3 regions of the Paracidovorax sp. genome follow, and region 3 is predicted to be linked to each of the others. Evidence: predicted binding sites of a transcription regulator. Region 3 holds the regulator's gene; each other region holds the start of a gene.

Region 1 (3,272 bases), on a different contig from region 3:
AGCGTCGTCCTTCGGTGCTTCGGCGACCATGGCTTCGGTCGTCAGCAGCAGCGAGGCCACGGAAGCGGCGTTCTGCAGAGCGGTGCGGGTGACCTTCGTGGGGTCCAGGATGCCCAGCTCGAGCATGTCGCCGTAGGTGTCGTTGGCGGCGTTGAAGCCGAAGTTGCCGGAACCTTCCAGCACCTTGTTCACGACCACCGAGGGCTCGCCGCCGGCGTTGTAGACGATCTCGCGCAGGGGCGCTTCGACGGCCTTGAGCACCAGCTTGATGCCGGCTTCCTGATCGACGTTGTCACCCTTGACCTTGTCGCCCACGGCTTGCTTGGCACGCAGCAGCGCCACGCCGCCACCGGCCACGATGCCTTCTTCCACGGCAGCGCGGGTAGCGTGCAGGGCGTCTTCCACGCGGGCCTTCTTTTCCTTCATCTCGACTTCGGTGGCAGCACCGACCTTGATGACGGCCACGCCGCCGGCCAGCTTGGCCACGCGCTCTTGCAGCTTTTCGCGGTCGTAGTCGCTGGTGGCTTCTTCGATCTGGATGCGGATCTGCTTGACGCGGGCTTCGATGTCACCAGCGGCGCCGGCGCCGTCGATGATGATCGTGTTTTCCTTGCCCACTTCGATGGTCTTGGCTTGGCCCAGGTCGGCCAGCGTGACCTTCTCGAGCGTGAGGCCCACTTCTTCCGCGATGACCTTGCCGCCCGTCAGGATGGCGATGTCTTCCAGCATGGCCTTGCGGCGGTCGCCGAAGCCAGGCGCCTTGACGGCCACGACCTTCAGGATGCCGCGGATGGTGTTGACCACCAGCGTTGCCAGGGCTTCGCCTTCGACTTCTTCTGCGATGATCAGCAGCGGACGGCCAGCCTTGGCGACTTGCTCCAGCGTGGGCAGCAGGTCACGGATGTTGCTGATCTTCTTGTCGAACAGCAGCACGAAGGGGTTGTCCAGAATTGCGGCTTGCTTTTCGGGGTTGTTGATGAAGTAGGGCGACAGGTAGCCGCGGTCGAACTGCATGCCTTCCACGACGTCCAGCTCGTTGTCCAGGCTCTTGCCGTCTTCAACGGTGATCACGCCTTCCTTGCCGACCTTGTCCATCGCGTCGGCAATGATCTTGCCCACGGATTCGTCGGAGTTGGCGGAGATCGAACCCACTTGGGCGATTTCCTTGGAGGTGGTCGTGGCCTTGGAAGCCTTCTTCAGCTCTTCCACCAGGGCGACGACAGCCTTGTCGATGCCGCGCTTCAGGTCCATCGGGTTCAGGCCGGCGGCCACGTACTTGGAGCCTTCGCGCACGATGGCTTGGGCCAGCACGGTGGCGGTGGTCGTGCCGTCACCGGCGATGTCGTTGGTCTTGGAGGCCACTTCCTTCACGAGCTGGGCGCCCATGTTCTGCAGCTTGTCCTTGAGTTCGATTTCCTTGGCCACGGACACGCCGTCCTTGGTCACGGTGGGGGCGCCGAAGGAGCGCTCGAGCACCACGTTACGGCCCTTGGGGCCCAGGGTGACCTTGACCGCGTTGGCCAGAACGTTCACGCCTTCAACCATGCGGGCGCGGGCTTCGCCGCCGAAAACTACGTCTTTTGCTGCCATGTTTGGCTCCTCAAAATTGGGTTCAAAACGGCTGCTGGCGCTTGTGTATCAACCGCGAGCAGCTATGGAAATATGAGTGTTTGCGGTGCGGGAGAAGGATTACTTCTCGACGACTGCGAACAGGTCGTCTTCCTTCATCACCAGCAGCTCGTCGCCGTGGACCTTGACGGTCTGGCCCGAGTACTTGCCGAACAGAACGCGGTCACCGACCTTCACGTTCAGGGCGACGACTTCGCCCTTGTCGTTCTTCTTGCCGGGGCCCACGGCCAGGACTTCGCCTTGATCGGGCTTTTCGGCAGCGTTGTCGGGGATCACGATGCCGGAGGCGGTCGTGGTTTCGCTTTCAATGCGCTTGACGATCACGCGATCGTGCAGGGGGCGAAGATTCATTTGCATCTCTCCTGGTTCAAAAAAGGACTGCGGTCTCAACAAGAGGACACCGGCTCGGGGCCGGTGCCCGGGATGGCAGCCGGAGTGTGTTGTTAGCACTCGCCGGCATCGAGTGCTAATGATACGGGCATTCGTCCTATTTTCAAGATGGGGTGCGACGAATGGGTGACTGGTGTGTAAGCGCTCGTCGCCGTTCGCAAGCCGGGATCGGGGCTGATCAGCCCTCCTGCGCGATACACACCTACCAGCTGCCGCCCGCGTCGAACCTGCTGCGCATCCTGATCCCTTCCTCGATCCATCCATCCAGCTGCGTCGTCGTGTGCAGGGCCAACCGCATGCAGGCCAAGGGCTGCGGGCGGCTGCTCGTGGCCTCTGGCGGTATGCGCCGCGGCGGTGGTGAATACGTCGATCGGCAGATGGTCGCCTCCGACCAGGGCCTCTCGCTGGGGGCGGTCTTCTCTCGCGGCGATGCCGGCGGCATCCGCAAGCGGCGCCTCCAAGAGCGACTTCGCCGGCCCGGGCCGCCGGATACGACGAGGGCCTTCCCGTCGCCACCCGCCTGCGCGTGGTGACCCGGGGCCTGCTTTCGCACTGGGTGGGGGCGAGCAGAGGGCGGCAGGTTCCCGCAGTCCGCGTGTGAAAGCATGCGGCCCGGCCCTCCGCGGCCGGGTGTCTCCTTCATGGGGCGTGCGGCCTCGCGTCAGCCTGCCTTGATGCCGTTGCGCCGCGCGATATCACCCCAGAGCTGATAGCTGTCCCGCGTCAGCGCGGCCAGGCGCTCGGGCCCGCCGCCGCCCACCAGATCGCCGTTCTTGGCGATAGGGCCGGCTACGGCCGGATCGGCCAGTGCCGTGGCCAGGGCGGCGTTGGTGCGGCGTGCGATGTCGGCGGGCAGCCGGGGCGGGCCCCAGAGGCCCACGAAGACGGTCACGTCGAAGTTCTTGAGGCCCAGTTCCTGCGCCGTGGGTACCTGCGGCAGCGCGGGCAGCCGCGTGACGCCGGTCACCAGAATCGGCCGCAGCTTGCCGCCCTGGATGAAGGGCAGCAGCAGCGAGGCCGCGTCGATCAGGCAGGGCACCTGGTTGCCCACCAGGTCCTGGATGGCGGGCGCGCTGCCCTTGTAGGGGATCTGCGTCATGGCCGGCAGGCCGGCGCGTTCGCGCAGGTATTCCATGGCCAGATGCGTGTTGCCCCCGCTGCCCGCCGAGGCATAGCTGAAGCCGCCGGAGGCCGCGCCCTGCCGGACCCAGGCGGCGAAGCCCGCCAGATCCTTCGCGGGCGAGGAGGGGTGA
Region 2 (3,272 bases), on a different contig from region 3:
TGAACGCCTGGAGATTCACCCGACACCAGGCGCGGGAACGACCACCAGAAAGAAGGGGCGCTTGGGCGCCCCTTTCGCGTTCTGCTGCGTAAGGTGTCCGCCAGCCGTCCACGCGACAAACACACGGATGGGCATGAAAGGACATCGGACTACAACGCCGTGTCAATTATTACTTTAGATTACATTTCCACCACCTCTTGGATCAGTTATGAGCGTCTTATCCAAGTAATTCCCCCCTACTGGCCGCTCCCCATTCCGAATTTGAAGGCACGAGACGATGAACTTGAATAACTGGGCAATACGCACCAAGCTGCTGGCGGGCTTTGCACTGGTGCTGGTCGTGGCCTGCATCGTCAGCCTGCTCGGCATCGCCAATCTCTCCAGCATGAACGCACGTTCGGCAGAGATTTCCAAGAAGGCCTTGCCCAGTGTGGCGGCCGCCGGGGCCATCAGCCGCAACCTGTCCGCGCTGCGTATCGGCCGCCTGGGCCTGATTCTCACGGGACCCAATTCGCCGATGCCGCAGGCCATCAAGGTCGTGGAGAACGCCAGCGTCGCGCTCACTGCATCGGTCGATGCCGCGGCGCCGCTTTTCGAGACCCCGGAAGAACGCGCGCTCTATCAGGAAGTGCGCACCCAGGTGATCAACTACGGTTCCACCCTGCCCGAGCAGCTGAACTACGCCCGCGAGAACAATATCGACGCCGTGCGGGCGATCTTCGTGGGCCCCGCAGCCGTGGCGTACCGCGCGGCCAATAAGGCGCTGGACGACCTGATCACCATCAACAACAAAGGCAGCCAGACCGCGGCCGATCTCGCCGCCGCCACCTATCAGCGGGGCCGTATCGAGCTGATTGCCGGCCTCGCGATCATGGTGGCCCTGAGCGCGGTCGTCGCCGTGATGCTGGCCGGCAACCTCGCGCGCCGCGCCCGCGAGTGCGCCGAAGCCGCCGCACGCATGTCGCAGGGTGACCTGAGCCAGGCCACGGCCGTCTCCGGCAAGGATGAGCTCGCCCAGATGCTGCTGGCGCTCGAAGATATGCGGGAGAACCTCCGCACGACGGTGGGCAACGTGCGTCACAACGCCGAAGCCGTGGCCACCGCCAGCGCCGAAATCTCCCAGGGCAATCATGATCTGAGCGGACGCACGGAAAGCCAGGCCAGCACCCTTGAACAAACCTCCGCCTCCATGGAACAGCTGGGCTCGACCGTCCAGCAGAACGCCGACAACGCCCGCCAGGCCAACCAGCTGGCTCAGAACGCCGCCATGGTCGCGGTGCGGGGCGGCCAAGTGGTGGATCAGGTCGTCACCACCATGAAGGGCATCAACGAAAGCTCACGCAAGATCAGCGACATCATCTCGGTGATCGACGGCATCGCCTTCCAGACCAACATCCTGGCGCTGAACGCGGCGGTGGAAGCCGCCCGTGCAGGCGAGCAGGGCCGCGGGTTCGCCGTGGTGGCCAGCGAAGTGCGCAGCCTGGCGGGCCGCTCCGCCGACGCAGCCAAGGAGATCAAAAACCTGATCAGCACCAGCGTGGAGCGGGTGGACCAGGGCACGGCTCTGGTGGACCAGGCCGGCAGCACCATGGCGGAAGTGGTGGGCGCCATCCAGCGCGTCACGGACATCATGGGCGAGATCAGTGCCGCCAGCGTGGAACAGGCCACCGGCGTGGGCCAGGTCGGCCAGTCCATCACGCAGATGGATCAGGCCACGCAGCAGAACGCAGCGCTGGTCGAAGAGATGGCGGCGGCCGCCGGCAGCCTGAAGAAGCAGGCGGACGATCTGGTCCGTGGTGTGTCCACCTTCAGCCTGGGCTCGGACCACGCACTGCAGCACACGCCGCAAGGAGGCTCTACCCATCCAGCACTGGCGCTGGAGCGTGGTTAGAAGCGGGTCAAAGGCGCAGGGGGCTGCCCCCTGCCCGCAGCGGGAGCGCTCCATCCTCCGACGTCACTGCAGCCCCTCCCGGCAACGCGTTTGCGCCGCCAAAGACTTTCAACACGCTCTCAGACAGCCCTGTCCTACGCAGGGTGAGGAACTTTCGCTTTAGCACTCCCTCCAACAGACTGCTAAAGTGAAACCCATGGAAGAAAGGATTTCTGGAATGACGCTTCAGTCTGGAACCGCTGCGAACGCCCTGGCACCTGCCAGTCCGTGGGCCCTCATCCCCCCGCTGGGCAACCTCGACGCTTACATCTCGGCGGTGAACCGCCTGCCGATGCTGACGGCTGACGAGGAACGTACCTACGCTCGCCAACTCAAGGACAACAACGATGTGGAGGCCGCCGGCCGCCTGGTGATGTCGCACCTGCGCCTGGTCGTCTCCATCGCCCGCCAATATCTGGGCTACGGCTTGCCACATGGCGACCTGATCCAGGAAGGCAACGTGGGCTTGATGAAGGCTGTCAAGCGCTTTGACCCTGACCAGGGCGTGCGCCTGGTCAGCTATGCCATGCACTGGATCAAGGCCGAGATCCACGAATACGTGCTGAAAAACTGGCGCATGGTGAAGGTGGCGACCACCAAGAGCCAACGCAAGCTGTTCTTCAATCTGCGGTCGATGAAGCAAGGCTTCAAGGCCGATGCGGCCGCGCAGGACGCAGCGACCCACCGCGAGACCCTGTCCGACCAGGAGATCGACGCCGTCGCTGCACAGCTCAACGTCAAGCGCGAGGAAGTCATCGAGATGGAGACCCGGCTGTCGGGCGGCGACGTGCTGCTGGACCCGGCTCCCTCCGATGACGGCGAGCAGGCCTTCGGCCCCATCGCCTACCTGGCCGACGGCTCACACGAGCCCACCGCCATGATCGAGAGCCGCCAGCGCGACGTGATGGCGACCGACGGCATCGCATCCGCGCTGGAGAGCCTGGACGACCGCAGCCGCCGCATCGTGGAAGAGCGCTGGCTGAAGGTGAACGACGATGGCTCGGGCGGCATGACGCTGCACGAACTGGCAGCCGTGTATGGCGTGAGCGCCGAGCGCATTCGCCAGATCGAAGTGGCCGCCATGAAGAAAATGAAGAAGGCCCTGGCCGAATACGCCTGACCCGCAAGCCCCCGCTCCGTCACGGGGCCGGCCCATAATCGAGCGCGCAGACCCTACCGGCCTGCGCGCTTTTTTCATGGCCCCTGGCCTGCATTCCACTGGGATGCGGCCCGCCGCGCCCCGCAGGAGATACCACCCCATGAAGCTTTCCCGCCGTACCTGGCTGGCTGCCAGCCTGGCCAGCACCGCCCTGCCACTGGCCCTCTTCGCCACCACCGCCCT
Region 3 (3,272 bases):
CCCCTTGGTTCGTAGCCAAGTACTCTATCCAGCTGAGCTACAGCCGCTAAGCTTTGAATTATAGCATGAATTTTCTTGCTACTTCAAAAAATCGACTTTTTAACTTTTGCCTTTTAGGCAGCTGCTTTAAAGCCGATGCGTGATTGTAGCGCAACTTTGGGGCCCTCCGAAAAACTTTGCAGCCCCCATGCTTTTTCCCGGCTTGGAGGGATGAGAAGTGCTCGGCACATCGCTGGCTCATGGACCCGGGTACCCGCATCGCCGCGACACAGCGTGCCCAGAGTTCCGGCACCTGTCCGTAGGTTGGTTCCTGCAAGCGCTGCGGCTGCTAGGGGCGAGGATCAAAAAGTGGCGCGCCGACCGGGATCAGATCAGAAATGCGGTGGCCCGCACCCCAACGGATGCCGAAGCCGTCGCCCGAAAACCCCGCTGCCAGAACGCCCCCCCCGATCCCCGGCACGCCATCGGGTGTGCCGTCCCCATCCACGGCCCAGGTGCTGGCGATGCTGGCGTCATGCAAGGGGGGCAGCAGATCCATAGCAGGGCGAAGGGTTTCATTGACTACGGCCGCATCGGGCTTCGGATCGAGCATGCGCACTCGGTCCATGAGCGTCACCTTGTCCCGGCGCCAGCATGCAAGCTTGGGTGCCCGGAGCGCACCCCCTCTAGTCCACCAAGGACCACGTCGTGCCACCGCTGGGCGAACATGGAAATGAACAGGTAAGCGAAGCCCGGCAGTTGCGGCGTCGGACGGCCGCAGGCGCAGCCGACAACACTTCATCAAACGGAGACGAGCCCACCCGTAACATCTAACAGTGCGGCAGATGGGATGCCAGGGGGGACTGAAACCTGCGCTGGACATGGCTCCAGCGCAAACTCGATGGAGACCAAGAAAATGGTAGGGCGTGGCGGACTTGAACCGACGACCAAGGGATTATGAGTCCCCTGCTCTAACCAACTGAGCTAACGCCCCATGCGCCAGCGCCGCAGTCGGCCAGACACGCACGGATTGTATGTGTTTACTCCGCGCTTATTTGCGGTGGCTGAGTGCGTTCGTCACCAGACGCGACGTGATGTCCACGATCTGGATCATCTTGTCGTAGGCCATGCGGGTCGGGCCAATCACGCCCAGCGTGCCGACGATCTGGCCGTCGACCTCGTAGGGAGCGCTGACGACGGACAACTCCTCGAACGGAACGACGTGGCTTTCGCCGCCGATGAAGATGCGCACGCCCTCGGCCTTGCTGGAGATGTCCAGCAGCCGCAGGATCTGCGTCTTCTGCTCGAAAAGATCGAAGGCCCGGCGCAGGTGGCCCATGTCGCTGGAGAAATCGCTCACGGCCAGCAGGTTGCGCTCGCCGGAGAAGACCACCTCGTCCTGCGATTCGGTAAGCGCCTCGGTCCCGGCATTGACCGCCGCCTGCATCAGCTCGGCGATCTCGCCGCGCAGCTGATCGACCTCGGACTTGAGCCTCTCACGCACCTGCTCCATCGTGAGCCCGGTGTAGTGGGCGTTGAGGAAGTTGGCGGCCTCCACCAACTGCGACTGCGAATAGTCGGCGTCGGTGAAGATGACGCGGTTCTGCACGTCGCCGTCGGGCGAGACGATGATGACCAGGAAGCGCCGCTCGGAAAGCCGCAGGAATTCGATGTGCCGGAACACCGACGCCCGCCGGGGCGCCATGACCACGCCGACGAACTGCGACAGGCTGGAGAGCAGGTTGGCGGCGTTGGCGATGACCTTCTGCGGCTGCTCGGGCACCAGCTCGGGGGCCATCAGCTGCCCGCGCTGTACGGTGAGCATGGTGTCCACGAACAGACGGTAGCCCTTGGCGGTGGGAATGCGGCCGGCGGAGGTGTGCGGACTGGCGATCAGCCCCAGCTCTTCCAGATCGGCCATGACGTTGCGGATCGTCGCCGGAGACAGTTCCAGCCCCGAAGCCCGCGACAAGGTCCGCGAGCCCACGGGTTGGCCGTCGGCGATATAGCGCTCCACCAGCGCTTTCAGCAACAACTTGGCACGATCATCGAGCATTGACTCATTTTAATGATGTAATTTCTGCATGAAGTCTTCTTTCCGGCGCGTGGCGCTCATTGGCAAGTACCAGAGCCCCAGTGCAGCGGCGGCCTCCAACGACTCCCTCCAGGTGTTGGAGCGCATCGCCAGGTTCCTGTGGGACCGGGATTGCGAAGTGCTGCTGGAGGCGGAGACCGCCGCGAACACGGGGCTAGAGGGCTATACGGTGCTGGATGTGGATGCGATCGGACGCCAGTGCGACCTGGGCCTGGTGGTGGGCGGCGACGGCACCATGCTGGGCGTGGGCCGTCGGCTGGCGAGCTACGGCACGCCGCTGATCGGTATCAACCAGGGCCGGCTGGGCTTCATCACCGACATTCCGCTCGAGGGCTTCGAGGCGACGCTCACCCCGATGCTGGAGGGTGAGTACGAAGAAGACACGCGCCCGCTGATGCATGCGCGCGTGATGCGCGGCGGCGAATGCGTATTCGAGGCCCTGGCTCTGAACGACGTGGTGGTCAACCGCGGGGCGACATCGGGCATGGTGGAGCTGCGCGTGGAAGTGGACGGGCACTTCGTTGCCAACCAACGCGCGGACGGGCTCATCATCGCCTCGCCCACCGGCTCCACGGCGTATTCGCTGTCGGCTGGCGGGCCGATGCTGCACCCCTCCATTCCGGGCTGGGTGCTGGTCCCCATCGCGCCGCACACGCTGTCGAACCGGCCGATCGTGCTGTCCGACACGACGGAGGTGGCGGTGGAAGTCGTGGGCGGCCGCGACATCAGCGCCAATTTCGACATGCAGTCGCTCGCCTCGCTGCTGCATGGCGACCGCATCCTGGTGCGCAGGTCGCAGCACCGCGTGCGCTTCCTGCACCCCCGCGGATGGAATTACTTTGCGACCCTGCGCAAGAAGCTGCGCTGGAATGAAGGGGGCTCCTGAGCATGGCACTCAAGCGGATCGCGCTGCGCGATTTCGTCATCGTCGAAAGTCTTGAACTGGACCTGCAGACGGGCTTCACCGTACTGACCGGCGAAACCGGCGCCGGCAAATCCATCCTGATCGACGCGCTGCAGCTGCTGCTGGGCGGTCGCGCGGACACCGGCGTGATCCGCGAAGGCGCGGAGCGCACCGATATGGCCGCCGAATTCGATGCCCCGGCCGCGCTAGAGCCATGGCTTGACGAGGCCGGCATTCCGGGGGACGGCAGCAGCCTGCTGCTGCGCCGCACCATCGACCTGCAGGGCCGCAGCC

The links. The regulator HrcA, encoded in region 3, represses chaperone genes, less so after heat shock. The targets are predictions, from matches to a motif close to TTAGCACTCNNNNNNNNNGAGTGCTAA.
Region 1: a site for HrcA is predicted at 2,073-2,099, ahead of AC3A84_RS10810 (co-chaperone GroES). Genes of this name have one in related genera too.
Region 2: a site for HrcA is predicted at 2,051-2,077, ahead of rpoH (RNA polymerase sigma factor RpoH). Genes of this name have one in related genera too.

Annotation. Positions count from the first base shown of each region.
Region 1 covers NZ_JBXYZY010000027.1:319,539-322,810, reverse strand. The annotation lists gene groL (chaperonin GroEL) at 1-1,590, opposite strand, end outside; gene AC3A84_RS10810 (co-chaperone GroES) at 1,690-1,980, opposite strand; gene AC3A84_RS10805 (hypothetical protein) at 2,142-2,552, shown strand; gene AC3A84_RS10800 (Bug family tripartite tricarboxylate transporter substrate binding protein) at 2,681-3,272, opposite strand, start outside.
Region 2 covers NZ_JBXYZY010000044.1:123,025-126,296, forward strand. The annotation lists gene ftsY (signal recognition particle-docking protein FtsY) at 1-3, shown strand, start outside; gene AC3A84_RS17970 (methyl-accepting chemotaxis protein) at 278-1,891, shown strand; gene rpoH (RNA polymerase sigma factor RpoH) at 2,109-3,050, shown strand; gene AC3A84_RS17980 (Bug family tripartite tricarboxylate transporter substrate binding protein) at 3,190-3,272, shown strand, end outside.
Region 3 covers NZ_JBXYZY010000037.1:174,670-177,941, forward strand. The annotation lists tRNA gene AC3A84_RS15415 (tRNA-Arg) at 1-47, opposite strand, end outside; gene AC3A84_RS15420 (hypothetical protein) at 329-592, opposite strand; tRNA gene AC3A84_RS15425 (tRNA-Ile) at 897-973, opposite strand; gene hrcA (heat-inducible transcriptional repressor HrcA) at 1,031-2,035, opposite strand; gene AC3A84_RS15435 (NAD kinase) at 2,064-2,960, shown strand; gene recN (DNA repair protein RecN) at 2,963-3,272, shown strand, end outside.